One region of the Kitasatospora sp. NPDC054768 genome, then DNA from elsewhere that is predicted to be linked to it. Evidence: riboswitches for the same ligand, from Rfam matches in the RefSeq annotation. Region 1 holds a riboswitch; the other holds the start of a gene.

The links. Region 1 has a riboswitch for guanidine ahead of ACWGKU_RS16460 (DMT family transporter). Riboswitches for the same ligand answer to the same signal wherever they lie in the genome.
Region 2: it holds a riboswitch for guanidine, as region 1 does, so the genes downstream of both, ACWGKU_RS02705 (MBL fold metallo-hydrolase) here and ACWGKU_RS16460 (DMT family transporter) in region 1, are expected to answer to the same signal.

What each region holds. Positions count from the first base shown of each region.
Region 1 is NZ_JBSHBN010000045.1:38,031-46,953, reverse strand. Features, by position in the region: partial or broken gene ACWGKU_RS16475 ((2Fe-2S)-binding protein) at 1-544, shown strand, start outside; gene ACWGKU_RS16470 (xanthine dehydrogenase family protein molybdopterin-binding subunit) at 1,201-3,528, shown strand; tRNA gene ACWGKU_RS16465 (tRNA-Cys) at 3,615-3,686, opposite strand; guanidine-III (ykkC-III) riboswitch at 3,772-3,837, shown strand; gene ACWGKU_RS16460 (DMT family transporter) at 3,882-4,196, shown strand; gene ACWGKU_RS16455 (MFS transporter) at 4,321-5,760, shown strand; gene ACWGKU_RS16450 (hypothetical protein) at 5,764-7,074, opposite strand; gene ACWGKU_RS16445 (class F sortase) at 7,479-8,120, shown strand; gene ACWGKU_RS16440 (alpha/beta hydrolase) at 8,117-8,923, shown strand, end outside.
Region 2 is NZ_JBSHBN010000005.1:88,707-97,629, reverse strand. Features, by position in the region: gene ACWGKU_RS02725 (amino acid adenylation domain-containing protein) at 1-3,297, shown strand, start outside; gene ACWGKU_RS02720 (MbtH family protein) at 3,294-3,479, shown strand; gene ACWGKU_RS02715 (DHA2 family efflux MFS transporter permease subunit) at 3,476-4,879, shown strand; gene ACWGKU_RS02710 (Uma2 family endonuclease) at 4,950-5,498, shown strand; gene ACWGKU_RS02705 (MBL fold metallo-hydrolase) at 5,521-6,378, opposite strand; guanidine-III (ykkC-III) riboswitch at 6,390-6,457, opposite strand; gene ACWGKU_RS02700 (DUF397 domain-containing protein) at 6,491-6,688, opposite strand; gene ACWGKU_RS02695 (DUF397 domain-containing protein) at 6,685-6,870, opposite strand; gene ACWGKU_RS02690 (helix-turn-helix domain-containing protein) at 6,867-7,682, opposite strand; partial or broken gene fes (enterochelin esterase) at 7,750-8,883, opposite strand; gene fhuB (Fe(3+)-hydroxamate ABC transporter permease FhuB) at 8,894-8,923, opposite strand, start outside.

The DNA of each region.
Region 1 (8,923 bases):
GTACACGCTGCGGGTCAACGGTTTCGAACGGCCCGTCACCGACGCGTGGATCGGCGAGAGCCTGCTCTACGTGCTGCGCGAGCGGCTCGGCCTGGCCGGCGCCAAGGACGGCTGCGAGCAGGGCGAGTGCGGGGCCTGCTCGGTGCAGGTGGACGGCCAGCTGGTGGCCGGCTGCCTGGTGCCCGCCGCCCTGGCCGCCGACAGCGAGATCAGCACCGTCGAGGGCCTGTCCGCCGCCGGCGGCGCGAGCGCCGTCCAGCAGGCGCTGGCCGCCTCCGGCGCCGTCCAGTGCGGCTACTGCACCCCCGGCATGGCGATGGCGGTGCACGACCTGCTCCAGCGCAACCACCGGCCCACCGAGGTGGAGGCCCGTCAGGCGCTGTGCGGCAACCTCTGCCGCTGCACCGGCTACCGGGGCGTGCTGGCCGCCGTCCAGACCGTCGCGGACGCCCGCGCGGCGGAGGCCGAGGAGGCGGAGGAGGCCGCCGCGCAGGCCGCCGGGCCCGCTCCCGGGGGGCCGGCCGAGCCGGTCGCCGAACCGCCCGCCGACGTGCCGGTGGACGCGCCGGTCGAACCCGGGCAGGCCGTCGAGCCGCCGGTCTACGCCGACGCCGAGGCCTGGATCGAGCACGTCCCGCAGCAGCCCGTCGAGGCCCACCCGGTCGCCCACCCCGCGGAGCAGTACCACCCGGAGCGGCACGCCGCCGAGCAGCACCACCCGGCGCAGCCCGCCGTGGAACAGCACGCTGTCGAGCAGGCCCCGGCCGGGCTGCCGTACGGCGACCCCCAGGGCGGCTACGACACCGGCGTGTACGACACCACCGTGCTGGCCCCGATCCGGGACGACATCCCCGCCCGGATCCCCGCCCAGGCCGCCGACGACCAGGTGTACTACCCGCCGCAGGGCTACCCCGAGCAGCCGTACCAGGCCACCCCCGCGCACGGCACCTACGTGCCCTACCCGGACGGCCACCAGCAGCAGAACGGCTACGACACCGGGTACGACGCCCCGGTCTACGAGCCCACCCCCGCGCACGGGACCCCGTTGCCCGGCTCCGTCCACGACGGCACCCCGCACGGCACCCCGTACGCCGCCCCGCACCCGCACGGTGCCCCGGCCGAGGGCGGCGCCCCGGCCGGTGTCCCGTACGGTGCCACCCCCGCCCACGGCATCCGGCTCCCCGAGGACGACCACGCATCATGACGTCGCCTACCGACATCGGCGCAGCACTCCAGCAGGACGGCGGCGAGGGCGGCGCACCGGAGCCGATCGGCCTGGGCAGCTCCCCGCTGCGCAGCGACGCGCTGCCCAAGGCGCTCGGCATCTACCCGTACGCGGCCGACCTGTGGGCCGAGGGGCTGTTGTGGGGCGCGGTGCTGCGCTCGCCGCACCCGCACGCCCGGATCCGGGGCATCGACACCTCGGCCGCGCTGGCGCTGCCCGGTGTGCACGCCGTGGTCACCGCCGCCGACCTGCCGCCCGGACCGGACGGCACCCCCGACGGTGCCCCGGCCGGGCCGATCGTCGCCGACCGGCCGGTGCTGGCCGCCGGCGTGGTGCGCCACCACGGCGAGCCGATCGCCGCGGTGGCCGCCGACCACCCGGACACCGCCCGGCTGGCGGTCGGCCTGATCGCGGTCGACTACGAGCCGCTGGAGGCCGTCACCGACCCGGAGCAGGCCTTCACCGCGCCGCCGCTGCACCCGGACGGCAACCTGTTCCGCCACCTGCCGCTGCGCACCGGGGACCCGGACGCGGTCGGCGAGATCGTCGTCGAGGGCCTCTACCAGGTCGGCCGGCAGGACCCGGCCCCGCTCGGCGCCGAGGCCGGGCTGGCCGTACCGCGCCCGGACGGCGGCGTCGAGCTGCACCTGTCCTCCACCGACCCGCACGGCGACCGCGACCGCACCGCCGCCTGCCTGGGCCTGGAGCCGGACCGGGTCCGGCTGGTGGTCACCGGCGTGCCCGGCGCCACCACCGACCGCGAGGACCTCTCGTTCCAGGTCACCCTGGCCCTGCTGGCGCTGCGCACCGGCCGCCCGGTGAAGATGACGCTCACCCGCGAGGAGTCCTTCCACACCCACACCTCGCGCCACCCCGCGCTCCTGCGCTACCGCCACCACGCCGACGCCGAGGGCACGCTGGTGAAGGTCGAGGCGCAGATCCTGCTGGACGGCGGCGCCTACGCGGACGTCTCCGCCGAGGCGCTGGCCGCCGCGACGGCCTTCTCGGCCGGTCCGTACGTCTGCCCGAACGTCTTCGTGGACGCCTGGGCGGTGCGCACCAACAACCCGCCGGCCGGCCGGATGCGCGGCGAGGGCGCCCTGCAGGCGTGCTTCGCGTACGAGTCGCAGCTGGACCAGCTGGCCGCCCGGATCGGCGTGGACCCGGTGGAGATCCGCCGCCGCAACGCGATGTCCACCGGCGACCCGCTGCCCACCGGTCAGGCCGTCACCTGCCCGGCGCCGGTGCGCGCCCTGCTGGACGCGGTCGCCGCCGAGCCGCTGCCGGCCCTGCCGGTGGACGACCCGGACGCCGAGTGGCTGCTGCCCGGCGGGCCCGGCGGCGCGGGCGACCCGGCGGCGGTGCGACGCGGGATCGGCTACGCCGTCGGCATGGTGCACATGCTGGGCGCCGAGGGCGAGGACGAGGTCTCCACGGCGACCGTGCGGGTCAGCGGGGACCACGCCACGGTGATCTGCGCGGCGGTCGACGCCGGGCAGGGCTTCGCCACGCTGGCCCGGCAGATCGTGCAGACCGTGCTGGGCGTCAGCGAGGTCTACATCGCCCCGGCCGACAGCGACCAGTCGATCGCCGGGCCGTCCGCCCGCGGCCGGCACACCTGGGTCTCCGGCGGCGCCGTCGAGCGGGCCGCGCTGATGGTCCGCCACCAGCTGCTGCAGCCGATCGCGGCGAACTTCGGGATGTCGGCGGAGCTGCTCCAGATCGCCGACGGCAAGATCACCTCGTACGACGGGGTACTCGGCATGCCCGTCGCCGAGGCGCTGGAGGGCAAGGAGCTCTGGGCCACCGCGCAGTGCCGCCCGCACCCCACCGAGCCGCTGGACGAGGCCGGGCAGGGCGACGCCTTCGTCTCCATCTCGTTCTGCGCGATGCGTGCGGTGGTGGACGTGGACATCGAGCTGGGCGCCGTGCGGGTGGTCGAGATGACGGTCGCCCAGGACGTCGGCCGGGCGCTGAACCCGCGCCAGATCGAGGACCGGATCGAGGCGGGGGTGGCCCAGGGCGTGGGCCTGGCACTGCTGGAGGACCTGCGGACGGAGGGCGGGGTGCTGCTGAACCCCTCGCTCACCGGCTACCGGCTGCCCACCGCGCTGGACACCCCGGAGGTGCGGATCGCCGCGCTGCTGGAGGAGCGCGATGTGGTGGCCCCGTTCGGCGCGAAGGCGGTCGGAGCCGTGCCCGCGGTGGTCGCCCCGGCGGCCGTCGCCGCGGCCGTGCGCGCCGCCACCGGCCTGCCGGTCGGCCGGCTGCCGATCCGGGCCGAGGACGCCGTCACCGCCTGACCGGGAGCTCCCGGGAAAGGCGGAAAGCAGGGAAAGGAAATTGCCGGTCGACTTTCGGAGTCGACCGGCAATTTCCTTTTCCGGTGAGGCCATGGCGGGAATCGAACCCGCGTGCACCGCTTTGCAGACGGTTCCCTAAGCCACTCGGGCACACGGCCAGTGAATTCATAGTGGCCGATCCGGGGGAGAGGGGTCAATGCCCTTTTGTAAATTCTGTATGGCAATGTGTGCTACCGTCGGGGACAGGTGGCGGTATTTCCGCCACCCCGGACGAGCGCGTCGTACCCGGTGACGACAAGACGGCGCAGTTCAGCGGCAATCCGGCCGCTGTGGACTGCGGAGGTAGCACCGTCATGGCCTGGCTCGTTCTGATCGTCTCGGGTGTCCTGGAGACCATTTGGGCGGTCGCCCTGGAATCGTCCAAGGGCTTCACCCGCCTCGTTCCCAGCCTCGTCTTCGGCATCGCACTGCTGTTCAGCATGGGCGGCCTGGCGTACGCGATGCGCACCATTCCGATCGGCACCGGCTACGCCGTCTGGGTGGGCATCGGAGCGGTCGGCACCGCGGTCTACGGCATGGCCGTCCTGGGGGATCCGGTGACCATGGCCCGGATCGCCTGCCTGCTGCTGATCGTCTCCGGCGTGGTGGGCCTCAAGGTGCTGCACTGACCTCCGCCGCGGTCCCGGCCGGGGCCCGTCCTGGGTCCCGGGGCCCGTCCTGGGCCCTGCGGCCGAGGAGATCACCGACCGGGGTCAGGGGTCATCGGGGCAGACGGCTCTTACGATGTTACGTATGACCACTGCCTCCCCCACCTCGGTCGACCCCGTACCGATACCCCTCGACGACGACCCCGGTGGTGGGGTCCTCGGCGGCCGCTACCGTGCGCTGACGCTGGGGATCGTCTCGGTGGTCCTGGTGATCGCCTTCGAGGCGACGGCCGTCAACACCGCGATGCCGACCGCGGCCCGCGAGCTGAACGGGCTCGGGCTGTACGCGTTCGCCTTCTCCGGCTACTTCACCACCACCCTGTTCGCCCTGGTCGTCTCCGGCCAGTGGTGCGACCGGAGCGGCCCGCTGCGGCCGCTGTTCAGCGGCATCGCCGTGTTCGGCGTGGGGCTGGTGGTGGCCGGGACGGCACCCGGGATGTGGGTGTTCGTGGCCGGGAGGGCCATCCAGGGCCTCGGCGGCGGGCTGGTGATCGTCGCCCTGTACGTGGTGGTCGGCCGGGCCTACCCGGAGCGGCTGCGGCCCGCGGTGTTCGCGGCCTTCTCCTCGGCCTGGGTGCTGCCCTCGATCATCGGTCCGCTGGTCTCCGGGGCCGTCACCCAGCACCTGGGGTGGCGCTGGGTGTTCCTGGCCGTGCCGGTGCTGATCCTGCTGCCGCTGGCCGTGATGGGCCCGGCACTGGCCCGCACCGAGCGCGAGCACCCGGTGGCCAGGGGCGCGGCCTTCGACCGCCGTCGCACCCTGCTGGCCGCGATGGCGGCGGTCGGCGCCGGCCTGCTGCAGTACGCGGGCCAGCGGCGCGACCTGATCGGGCTGGCCCCCGGGATCGCCGGGGCGGCGCTGCTGGTGCCGGCGGTCCTCGGCCTGCTGCCGGCGCGGACCCTGCGGGCCGGCCGGGGACTGCCGGCCGTGATCCTGCTGCGCGGGCTGGCCGCGGGGGCGTTCTTCGCGGCCGAGGCCTTCATCCCGCTGATGATGACCACCCAGCGTGAGCTCTCGCCGACGCTGGCCGGCCTGACCCTGACCAGCGGCGGTCTCACCTGGGCGCTCGGCTCCTGGCTCCAGGGCCGGCCCGGGGCGGAGCGCTACCGCACGGTGATGATCCGGGGCGGCTTCGTGCTGACCGCGGTGGCGATCTCGGGCGCCGCGCTGGTGCTGTTCCCGGCGGTGCCGGCCTGGGCCGCGTCGGTGGCCTGGGGCGTCGGCGGCGTCGGGATGGGGATGGCGATCGCGAGCGTCAGCGTGCTGATGATGAAGCTCTCCACCCCGGAGGACGCCGGGGCCAACTCGGCCGCGCTCCAGATGAGCGACGCGCTGGGCAATGTGCTGCTGACCGGTCTGGCCGGTGTGATGTTCGCGGCGCTGGGCGGCGGCTCGCTCGCCGCCGCCCACGGGGGCGGCGGGGAGGCCGGCTCGCCCGGCGCCTTCGCGGTGATCCTGCTGTCGATGGCCGGGGTGGCGCTGCTCGGCGCGGTGCTCTCCGGCCGGGTGCGGACGAAGGCCTGACGGTCAGCCGGCGGTGGCGCCGGCGGGGGCCGCAGCGGGGGCCGCGGCCCCCGCCGGGGCGCCGAGGAAGGCCTCCCAGCCGCCGGCCGGGGACTGCCCCGGGGCGAGGGTCTGGAGCTTGCGCAGCACCGCCGGGTCCTGGGCGTCCAGCCAGTCGACCAGCTGCCGGAAGGACACCAGCCGGACCTCCGGCTTGTCCGCGATGGTCCTGAGGACGTCCTCGACGGCGTTCATGTAGATGCCGCCGTTCCACTCCTCGAAGTGGTTGCCGATGACGTACGGCGCCCGGTTGCCGTCGTAGGTGCGGTCGAACCCCATCAGGTAGGCGTCGCGGGCCTGGGTCTGGAAGCCGGGGTGGAGCGCCGGGTCGGCCTTGGTGTTGGGGCCGCACTGGTTGTACATGATGTTGTAGTCCATCGAGAGCACCTGGAAGGTGTGCCCGGGGAACGGGATGGACTGCAGCGGGAGGTCCCACAGCGCGCCGCCCTGGATCTTCTGCGGCCACACCTGGGTGCCGTTGCCGCTGCTGTCGTAGCGCCAGCCGCGCCTGACCGCGGTGGGCAGCAGGTTGCGCTGGCCCTCCAGGCAGGGGGTGCGGCTGCCGATCAGCTCCTTGCGGTAGTCGAAGGGCAGCGCGGGCAGGTCGGTGAAGCCGGTGTTGGTGCGCCAGTTCGTCACGAAGTCCATCGCCTGCTGGATCTCGCTGTCCCACTCCTCCGGGGACCACGCGCCGACGCCCGTGGAGCCGCAGAAGTGGCCGTTGAAGTGGGTCCCGATCTCGTGGCCCTCCAGCCAGGCCGCGTGCACGTTCTCCAGGGTGTCGCGGATGTGCTGGTCGCTCAGGTAGCCGATGTCGGAGGCGCCGACCTTGTGCTGCGGCGGGCGGTAGAGGTCCTTCTTGGACTCGGGCAGCAGGTAGAGGCCGCTGAGGAAGAAGGTCATCTTCGCGTCGTGGTCCCGGGCCAGCCGGCGGAAGCGGGCGAACAGGCCGTTGTCGAGCTCGCCGGCGCCGTCCCAGGAGAAGACCACGAACTGCGGCGGGCGCTGGCCGGGCTGCAGCCGGTCGGGGACGGGCTGGTGCGGCTGGGCGCCGGTGTCCGAGGTGGAGCCGTCACCGATCAGGACCGCCTGCGGCCGGGGGAGCGGGGCCGGGGCCGGAGTGGCGCCCTGCTTGTCGGCCGCTCCGGTGGCCGGCGCGGCGCTGCCGGTCGCCCGCTCCTCGCCGGTGGCGTGGTTGCTGCCGCACCCGGCCGCCAGGGTGGCGGCGGTGGCGGCGCCGGCCGTCAGCAGGGTGCGGCGTGAGAGGGCTTCCATGGTCACTCCGTTCGTGGGGCGGGCGGGCGGCGTGCGGGAGTGCGGAGTCCGGTCGGACAAGTGGGTGATACAACCCGTAACCGGGTCAGCATGGCACGAGGGCGGGGCCGGTCGAAGAGGCGCAGCGCGAGCTCGTGAGTGATCGCTCGAACGACGCAACCGATCGGGTCCGTTGAACCGTCGGTAGCTCGTGTCGGGCGTGCACCCGCGGCGATCGTGCGCGGGGGGCGGTCGTCGCGCTCCGCGACCGGGCGCCCACGCGGCGCAGAAAAGAGGCCGTCCGCCCTGCCGATCGGCGGGTGCCGGTACGACCGTCGTATGGACGTGCCTTACAGTCCGTTCCGGTTGAATTGTTCCCAGGAAACTCCCAGGAAGCGGGGTTCCGTCGGCAGAGGGGAGCGCCCATGGGCGTCCAGCAGAGCAGGGGCCCGTGGCCGGGCACCCTGGCGGCCGGGGCCGCGCTGGTCCTCGGTGCCTGGCTGCTGCACGACGGAGGTTCGTCGCTGCCGCCCGCGCCGGGGGCCGGTCAGGCCCAGGCCGGGATCGCGCCGGTCTCGATCGTGCCGCCGCTCGGCCCGTCCGCGCCGACCCGGATCCGCATTCCGGCGGTGCGGCTGGACGCCCCGGTCACCGCGCTCGGGCTGGACGGCGCCGGCCGTCTCCAGACCCCGCCCGAGGCGGACCGCAACCTGGCGGGCTGGTACCGCGGCGGGGCCAGCCCCGGCCAGCGCGGCACCGCGATCCTGGCAGGACACGTCGACAACAAGGCCGGCCCCGCGGTCTTCTATCATCTGGGCGCGCTCCGTCGGGGGGACCGGATCGAGATCGCCCGGGCGGACGGCGCCACCGCCGTCTACCAGCTCTACGCCATCGAAGTGCACGACCGAAAGGACTTCCCGGACGACCGGGTCTATCGTCAGGCCGCTGACGCACAGCTGCGGGTCATCACCTGCGGCGGTTCGTACAGTGAGGAACACGGCTACGACGGCAACGTCGTCGCCTACGGTTTCCTGGCCGACACCACCCCGCCGGGCAAAGCCGCATGACCACGCTGACCCTTGCCTCCCGCTGGAACCCGATCGACTGGCCGCTCACCGAGGGCCTGATCCCGCACGCCGTGCTGGCGGCAGGCTGGGCGGCGCTGTTCGCGCTAGCCATCGGCCGCGGCCGCAGCTGGTGGCGGGTCCGCCTACCCGCCGCACTGTTCACCGCGGCCGCGCTCAGCTGGCTGCTGGACGTGGTGGTCGACGGATGGTGGCACCCCTTCCCCGAGGGCACTCCCCGGTACGTCACCTGGTGGATAGCCGTCGCCCTGCTCGGGCTCTGCCTGGTCGGCTACCGGCTGCGCCGGCTCACCTGGCGGCGCCGGGGGCTCGCGCTGGGCCTGAGCGGCCTGGTGCTGCTGATGTCCTCCTCCGAGGTCAACATCGGCTTCGGCCAGTTCCCGAGCGGGCGCGTGATGCTGGCGCCCTGGCTGACCAGGACCGACGGGCTGGTCGCCACCAAGGCGGGCCAGACCATGAGCGCCCCACCCGGCAAGTCGCTGGAGGAGGCCTGGAAGCCCCCGGCGGACCTGCCCGAGAAGGGCACCGTCTCGGTGGTGCCGATCCCCGGCACCAAGTCGGGCTTCAAGGCCCGCGACGCGTACGTCTACCTCCCGCCCGCCTACCAGGCCACCCCGCGGCCGCTGCTGCCGGTCGTCGTGATGATCACCGGCCAGCCCGGGGTTCCGGGGGACTGGGTGCTCTCCGCGCAGATCAACGAGGCGCTGGACGCCTTCGCCGCGGACCACGGCGGCCTCGCGCCGATCGTGGTGATGCCCGATCAGCTCGGCTCCACCTGGGCCAAC
Region 2 (8,923 bases), on a different contig from region 1:
GCCGGGCTCGCCCGGGCCGCCGGCAGCACCGTCTTCATGGCCGTCCAGGCCGGTCTCGCCGCTCTGCTCACCCGGCACGGCGCCGGCACGGACGTCCCGGTCGGCACCCCGGTGGCCGGCCGCGACGACGAGCAGACCGCCGCACTGGTCGGCTACTTCGTCAACTCGCTGGTGCTGCGCACCGACACGTCCGGCGACCCCACCTTCCGGGAGCTGCTCGCCCGGGTCCGCGCCACCGTGCTCGCCGCGCACGAGCACGCCGAACTGCCCTTCGACCGGCTGGTCGAGGAGCTCAACCCGGCCCGCTCGCTCGCCCGCCACCCGCTGTTCCAGGTGATGCTCGCCTGGCAGAGCCGCCCGGACGAGCGGATCGCCCTGGGGGGTGGCCTCACCGCCGACATCGCCGCGATCCCCAGCGGTACGGCCAAGTTCGACCTCACCCTCAATGCCGGCGAACTGCCCGGCGGCGGCATCGGCGGGTTCCTGGAGTACCGCACCGACCTCTTCGACGCCGCCACCGCGGCCGCGCTCGCGGAGCGCCTGACCAGGCTGCTCACCGCCGCCGCGAGCGCCCCCGACACCCCGATCGGCCGGCTTCCGCTGATCGGCGAGGAGGAACGGCGGCGTGCCCTGATCGAGTGGAACGGCCCGTCGGTGGCGACGGCTTCGGACGCCACCCTGCCCGAGCTGTTCGAGGCGGCCGCCGCCGCCAACCCCCACGCCGTCGCGGTCGGTCACCAGGGCGAGCAGCTCGACTACACCGAACTCGGGGCCCGCGCCGACCGGCTGGCCCGGCTGCTGGCCGCCGAGGGAATCGGCCCCGGCACCATCGTCGCGCTCGCCCTGCCGCGCTCGCTCGAACTGGTCGTCGCCCTGCTGGCGGTGGCCAAGTCCGGCGCCGCGTACCTGCCGCTCGACCCCGACTACCCGGCCGACCGGCTCGCCTACATGCTGGCCGACGCCACCCCCGCCGCCCTGCTCACCGACCGGGCCACCGCGCCCCGGCTGCCCGCCCACGAGGTGCGCCAACTCCTGGTCGACGGCCCGGAGTCCGAGCGCCACCCGGCCGTCCCGCTGGCCCAGCACGAGCGCACCCGCCCGCTGCGCGCCGAGGACACCGCCTACGTCATCTACACCTCCGGCTCCACCGGCCGGCCCAAGGGCGTGCCCGTCACCCACCGCAACGTGGTCCGGCTGTTCGGCGCCACCGACCACTGGTTCGGCTTCGGAGCCGAGGACGTGTGGACGCTGTTCCACTCCTACGCCTTCGACTTCTCGGTCTGGGAGCTGTGGGGCGCCCTGCTGCACGGCGGCCGGCTGGTCGTCGTCCCGCACCTGGTCAGCCGCGACCCGGCGGCCTTCCTGGAGCTGCTCGCCCGCGAGCGGGTCACCGTGCTCAACCAGACGCCGTCCGCCTTCTACCAGCTCAGTGCCGCCGACCGGGACCGTCCCGGCAGCGAACTCGCCCTGCGCTACGTGGTGTTCGGCGGCGAGGCGCTCGAACTCGCCCGGCTGGACGACTGGTACGACCGGCACGCCGAGGACGCCCCCGTGCTGGTCAACATGTACGGCATCACCGAGACCACCGTGCACGTCTCGTACATCGCCCTCGACCGGGCGAGCGCCACCGCCGGGAGCAGCAGCACCATCGGCGTCAACATCCCCGACCTCCGGGTCTACGTCCTCGACCAGCACCTCCAGCCCGTCCCGCCCGGCGTCACGGGTGAGATGTACGTGGCCGGGGCGGGCCTGGCCCGCGGCTACCTCGGCCGCCCCGAGCTGACCGCGACGCGCTTCGTCGCCGACCCGTACGCCGAGCTGTTCGGCGAGCGCGGCACCAGGATGTACCGCTCCGGGGACCTCGCCCGGCGCCGCGCCGACGGCGTGCTGGAGTACTTCGGCCGTGCCGACCAGCAGGTCAAGCTGCGCGGCTTCCGGATCGAACTCGGCGAGATCGAGGCCGTGCTGGCCGCGCACCCGGCCGTCGCCGACGCCGCCGTGGTGGTCCGGGAGGACGTGCCGGGGGACAAGCGGCTGGTCGGCTACGCGGTGGCCGACGGCGCCGCCCCGGACGAGCTGCGCGCCCACGCCGCCGCCGAACTGCCCGTCCACATGGTGCCCTCCGCCGTCGTCCTGCTCGACCGCCTCCCGCTGACCGCCAACGGCAAGCTCGACCGCCGCGCCCTGCCCGCCCCCGAGGCCCCCGCCTCGGGCGCCGGCCGCCCGCCGCGCACCCCGCGCGAGCAGCAGCTGTGCGAACTGTTCGCCGAGGTGCTGGGCGTGGCCTCGGTCGGTGTCGAGGACGACTTCTTCGCGCTCGGCGGGCACTCGCTGCTGGTCGTGCGCCTCGCCGGGCGGATCCGCGAGGTGCTCGGACTGGAGGTCGGCATCGGCGCCCTGTTCCAGGCGTCCACCGTGGCCGCCCTGGACGCCGCCCTCGCGGCGGGCGCACCGGACACCGACGCCCTGGACGTGCTGCTCCCGCTGCGGCCCGTCGCCCCCGGCCGGCAGCGCCCGCTGTTCGCCGTCCACCCGGCCGGCGGCCTCGGCTGGTGCTACACCGGACTGATCCGCAACCTGCCCGGCGAGGTGCCGATCTACGGCCTCCAGGCCCAGGGCGTCGGCGCCGCCACCGCTGCCGAGCCGCTGCCCGGCACCCTGGAGGAGCTGGCCGCGCACTACGCCGACCGGCTGCGCGAGGTCCAGCCCGAGGGCCCGTACCGGCTGCTCGGCTGGTCCACCGGCGGGATCATCGCGCACGCGGTGGCCGTCCGCCTCCAGGAACTCGGCCAGGACGTGGAACTGCTCGCGATCCTGGACGCCTACCCCGCCGAGGGCTTCCGCGAGCTGCCCGTCCCGGACCGGGCCGAGGCGCTGGAGGCACTGCTCACCATGGGCGGCTTCGGGCCCGCCGACCTCGACGGCCGTCCGCTCGAACTCGGCCCCGTCACCGAGCTGTTGCGCCGCGAGGGCAGCCCGCTCGCCGGGCTCGACGAGGCCACCGTGGCCGCGCTGAACGAGATCTACCTCAACACCAACCACCTGGTGCGCGGCTACGACCACCGCCGCTTCGACGGCGACGTGCTGTTCTTCCGCGCCACCGTCGACACCATCGACGACACCCTGGTGCCCGAGCTCTGGGAGCCGTACGTGTCCGGCCGGATCGCCAACACGAACGTGGCCTGCTCCCACAAGGACATGACCCTGCCCGCCCCGATCGCGCACATCGCGAGCGTGATCGCCGACCACCTCGCCGACCTCCCGAAGCAGACCGACGATGGAGAAGACCACCGATGAGTGACGCCCCCGCCAACCCCTTCGACGCCGACGGCGAGTTCCTCGCGCTCGTCAACCCCGGGGGACAGCACTCCCTGTGGCCCGCCTTCGCCGCCGTCCCGGCCGGCTGGAGCATCGCCCACGGCCCGTGCGAGCGCCCGGCCGCCCTGGAGTGGATCACCGCGAACTGGACCACCCTGTGACCCCTCCCGCCACCCCCGGCGCCGAGGCCCCGGCGCGCCCCCTGCTCGCGGGGCGCGCCGCGGTGGTGGTCGCCTACACGGCCGCGATGTGCATGAACGGCCTGGACTCGACGATCGTCAACCCGGCGCTGTTCAGCATCGCCGAGGACTTCGGCCGGCCCGTCTCGGCGGCCAACGCCGTGGAGACCGCCTTCCTGGTCGGCCTCGCCCTCGGCCTGCCGGTGGCCGGCTGGCTCGGCGACCGGTACGGCGTCAAGCGGGTCTTCCTCGGTGCGCTCGCCGCCTTCACGCTCGCCTCCGCGCTCTGCGCGGCGGCACCCGGTCTGGGTACGCTGTCGGCGGCCCGGGCGGTTCAGGGCGTGGCCGGCGGGCTACTCACCCCGGTCGGGATGACCCTGCTGTTCCGGGCCTTCGCCCCGCACGAGCGGGCGGGCCTGGGCCGCATCCTGATCGTCCCGACCGCGCTGATGCCCGCCCTCGGGCCGCCGCTCGGCGGCTTCCTCACCGAACACCTCTCCTGGCACTGGCTGTTCCTGGTCAACGTGCCGATCGGGGTCGCCGCCGTGATCATCGGGCTGATCGGCCTGCGCGGCGAACAGGAGCCCCCGGCCGGCCGCTTCGACACCACCGGCTTCCTGCTCGCCACGCCCGGCCTCGGCCTGCTGACCTACGCCCTCGGCTTCGGCCCGGCGCACGGCTGGACCTCCCCGGGCGTGGCCCTCGGCGGACTGCTCGGCCTGGCCCTGCTGGGGGCGGCCGTACGGCACCAACTCCGCTCCCCCGAACCGCTGGTGGACCTGCGGCTGCTCGCCGACCGCACCTTCGGCGCGGCGAGCTGGCTCGCCCTGCTGACCTCGGCCGGGCTGATGGGCGCGCTGTTCGTGCTGCCGCTGCTCTACCAGGCGGCGCGCGGCGCCACCGCCCTGGACGCCGGGCTGAGCGTCTTCCCGGAGGCGATCGGCCTGATGGCCGCCTCGCAGGTGGTCGACCGCCTGCTGCCCCGGCTCGGTCCGCGCCGGCTCGCCCTGCCAGGCCTGCTGCTGGCGGCGGTCGTCCTCGCCTCCCTCGGTTTCGCCGAGAACCCGTGGGCCGTACGGGTGTTGATGTTCTGCGTCGGCCTGATCCTGGGCACCGCCGTCCTCACCGTCCAGATCGCCGGCTTCGCCGACGTCCCCGGCCCCGCGATGGGCCGCGCGATGGGCCTGTTCACCATCCTGCGCACCCTCGGCGGCGCCCTCGGCATCGCCGCCACCGCTGCCCTCATCGGCGCCCTCGCCGACGGCACCGACGCCACCCCCTACCGCCTCGCCCTCCTCCTCACCGCCGCCCTGGTCGCCGCCGGCACCCTGTTGGCCCTTCGCCTCCCCACCGAAGCTCCGGGCCCACCCCCGGAGGAATGACGCCGGTGCGGTCCGTGGTCCTCCGGTGCTCCGACTGCCCTACGGTGGTCGGAGCACCGGAGGAGAGCCCATGAACCCTCAGCACTACCGTCTGCTTGAAGAGGCCTGCCGCAGCCTGCCGGACGGCTACAAGGTCGAGCTGTCCGGTGACGTCATCGTCATGCAGACGTCACCGTCATCGATTCACCAGCTCAACCTGGCGATCGTCCAGCGCCAGTTCGAGGCGCACTGTCCTCCCGGCTACTTCCCGACGGGGAACAGTGACCTCTCCTCGCCCGAGTTCGGCACCGTTCGCAACCCCGACCTCACCTACCTGCCCGAGGACGTCATCGAGCTGGGCCGCGAGATCCCCGCCGACCTGGCGCTGATCGCGGTCGAGATCGTCTCGCCGTCCAACCCCGACAACGACTGGAGCGGGAAGGTCCGCGACTACCCGCGGATGGGCTTCCCGCTCTACCTGATCGTGGACCCCCGGCAGAAGACGGTGACCCTGTTCTCCGAACCCAACCGCGACCGCTACCACACCAGGACGGAGCGGGAGTTCGGCGAGAAGCTCCGCATCCCCGCGCCCTTCGACTTCGAGCTGGACCTGACCCGGTTGGTGCCCTACCGGGACTGATCGGCCGCGGGACCCGGGGAGTTCACTCGTTCGGCCAGAGGATCAGGTCGTCCAGCGGGTACCGGCGCGGACCGTCGCCGAGTTCGGCGACGGCCGCCCGGATGCGGTCCAGGTGGGCGGGGGTGAGCTGGAGCGGAGGTTCGTCGGGCTGGTAGGTGGTGCGGATCGGGTAGTCGACGCCCGGCTCGCGGGTCATCTCGATGTGGCAGCCGAGCACGTGCGTCACCGGGTGGCTCCCGGCGAACGCGGCCAGCCGCTCGACGGTGCGCCGGAAGGCCGGCCAGTCGTCGATGTACAGCCGCCCCGGATAGACGGTGTCGCCGGTGAGCAGGAAGCCCGTCCACGGGTCGTAGAAGGTGACCGCCGCCTCGTGGTGTCCCGGCGTGGCCAGGCACTTCAGCACCCGCCCGCCGCCGAGGTCGACCAGGGCCACGGCCTCCTCGTCCCGGTCGAAGCCGAAGTACGGCCAGGCGGTGGGCAGATCGGCACCGACCAGGGTGGTCGCGGGCCGGTCGGCGAACTGGCCGTCGCCCGCGACGTGGTCGCCGTGCGGGTGGGTGTGCAGCACCAGCAGCCCGTAGCCGTCCCGGGGATTGCGGGCGAGCCACGCCTCCACCAGCCCGTCGACCGTCGCGCGCAGCGGGAAGTACGCGGCCTCGGCCGTCGCCCCGGTGTCGATCAGCACCGCCCGCTCCGTCCCGAAGAGCAGGAACAGGAACGGGGCCTCGTAGTTGATCGCCTTGTTCTGCCGCAGGATGACGGTGTGCTCGTCGTACTCGTGGACCTGGATGTCCGGGTCCGTGTTGTGCTTCGCGGACGGGGAACCGTGGATCCACCGCACGTCCAGTGGACGGGCGATCGGTGCACCGGCAGCGGCCATGACGCCTCCAGAGTGCGTCGTCTTGGCAGGCCGGGTACGGCGCACGTCTCGTCCGGGGCCGGTGCCGCTGCACCGCCCCGGGGACGCTAGCACGGGGGCCTTGGCGGCGGCTTCAGTGGTCCGGAGAAGCGAGGTCTCGGGCGAGTTGGACGAAGTCGGTCCAGGCGGTCGGGTTGAAGGCGAGCTGGGGCCCGGTCTTGTCCTTGGAGTCGCGGACATGAACGGTGCCCGGAGTGGAAGCGACCTCGACGCAGGCGCCGCCTTCGGTTCCGCTGTGGCTGGACTTGAACCAGGCCGGTTCAGTGCTCATAGTTCCTCCGCGAGCTCGCCGATGAAGTCGACCCAGGCCTCGGCCGTGAAGGTGAGCTGAGGGCCGGTCTTGTCCTTGGAGTCCCGGATGCGGACGGTGCCCGGGGTGACCGCGATCTCGACGCAGGCGCCGCCCTCGGTGTTGCTGTGGCTGGACTTGAACCAGGTCAACGCATCGTTCATAGCTCCTCCAGCGACTCACTGATCAGCTTGGCCGAGGCCTCGGGACTGAGCGCCTGCCGGAGGATCATTTCATGGCGATGACTGAGGATGCTCACCCTGGCCGGGTCTGCGTGGAGCATGCCCATCGCCTGGCCTTCCTCATACGCGAGTCGTTGATGTTCGACGGTTTCCAGAAGGATGAACTGCCCGTTCAGACCAGGGTGGATCCCCCGGGACGGAACCACTTGAACCGTGATGTGGCGTGCCTCGGCGACCGTCAGAACGTGGCGCAACTGGCGGTGGTGGGCTTCGATGGTCGTGAGCGGCCGTCGTAGGACCCCCTCCTCGATGAGGAAGTTGAAGGCCTTGGTCTGCACCTTCAGCATTTCCTGGCGCTCCAACCTCGCTGCGACCCGCGTTTCGACCGTCTCGTCATCGAGTGGCGGCCAGTGGGATTCGAGGAGCGTTCTCACGGTCTCTTCGGTCTGCAGCAGACCCGGAAAGAAGTGGTTCTCGTACCAGTTGAGTGCCACCGCCTCGGCTTCGTACTTCATGTAGTCCTCGGCGGAGGACGGATATTTCTCGGGCTTCAGGAACTGCGCCCCCGCCACCAGGATCCCCTTCGCGTCGCACATGTCGTCCGCCACCTGCAGCAGGTGCATCGAGGGCTTGCGCCGCCCCGCCTCCATCGACCGCAGGCTCTCGATGCCGTACCCGGCCTCGGTGGCCAGGTGCTCGCGGCTGACACCCGCGCGGGTCCGCCACAGCTTGATCTGGTTGCCGCAGTACTTCCACGACATCGGCGGCGGCGCGGCGGACGAGGACGTGCTCATGGGGTACCTCCAGGCCGATCGGTGCGAAGTTCGACGCTAGACGCCTGATGGCCTGGAGGTATGCGAATCAGCCCGAAACCATCCCCTCGGGTGACCCGAGCAGGTGCGCGAGCCCGTCGGCCAGGCCGCCGCGCCAGCAGGCGTAGTCGTGGCCGCCGTTGAACTCGCGGTAGGCGAGGTCGTAGCCGCGGGCCGTGAGGACGTCGCGCAGGTGGCGGTTCTGGGCGAGGAGCATCCACTCCTGGAGCCCGACCTCGATCCAGAAGCGGGCCTGCCGTCGTTCCTCGGCGGCGAGGCGCCGGGTCAGCCATTCGCTGCCCGCGTCGAACTCGGTCTCGTCGGGCCACCAGAAGGAGCCGGACTGGGAGAGCGCGTTGCCGAAGCGTTCCGGGCGGCGGTAGGCGGCGTAGGCGGCGGTGAGGCCGCCCGCGCTCTGGCCCGCGATCACGGTGGCGGTCGGGTCGCCGCTCGCGCCGAACTCCTTTGTGGCCCAGGGCAGCAGGCGGTCGGCGAGGAGGTCGATGAAGGCCGGGTTGCAGCTCAGGTCGTCCGGGCGCTTCGGCCCCATGGTGTGCACCAGCAGGGTGACGGTGGGCGGGATGGCGCCGTCGGCCGTCAGGTTGTCGAGGGTGTCGCCGGCGGAGAGCACCTCGCCCCACATCTCGCCGTCCAGCAGCACCGCGACCGGGTACGGGCCACCGTCCGGCCGGTGTCCGGCGGGGAGGTGGACGTCGACCCGCCGGCCGGCCACCGTGTGGGCGAGCGTCCGTCCGCGCGGCACGCCGTCGCGCCGCGCCACGTACGGTTGTGCGGGGGCGGCGGGCAGACTGAGCACCGAGGCGGGGTGGCGGCCGTCGCGGGCGGGCAGCCGGGGCTCGGTGTCGTACGGGTCGGGGCGGGCCTGGTCGAGGACGCGCAGCCAGTCGGGCCGGGCGGTGCCGGGGGCCTCGCCGCGGAACGGGTACAGCTGGTACGAGGCGCGGTGGTCGGCGCGCAGCCGGTAGGTGATCGACCATGCCCCATCGTCCTGGCGCTGCATCAGATGCGGTGTCAGGTCCCCGGCATGGCGGTCCTTGTCGGTGACGGTGTGCAGCAGCGCGAGCACGCCGTCGCAGTCGCCGTCGTGATGGGTGAAGGTGACCAGGCGGTAGGCGGGATCGTCGGGGCAGAGGGCGACGAGCGGGGTTTCCACAGCAGTGACTCCAAAAGGCTTAGGCGGGGCTGCCCTTGCGGCCGAGCAG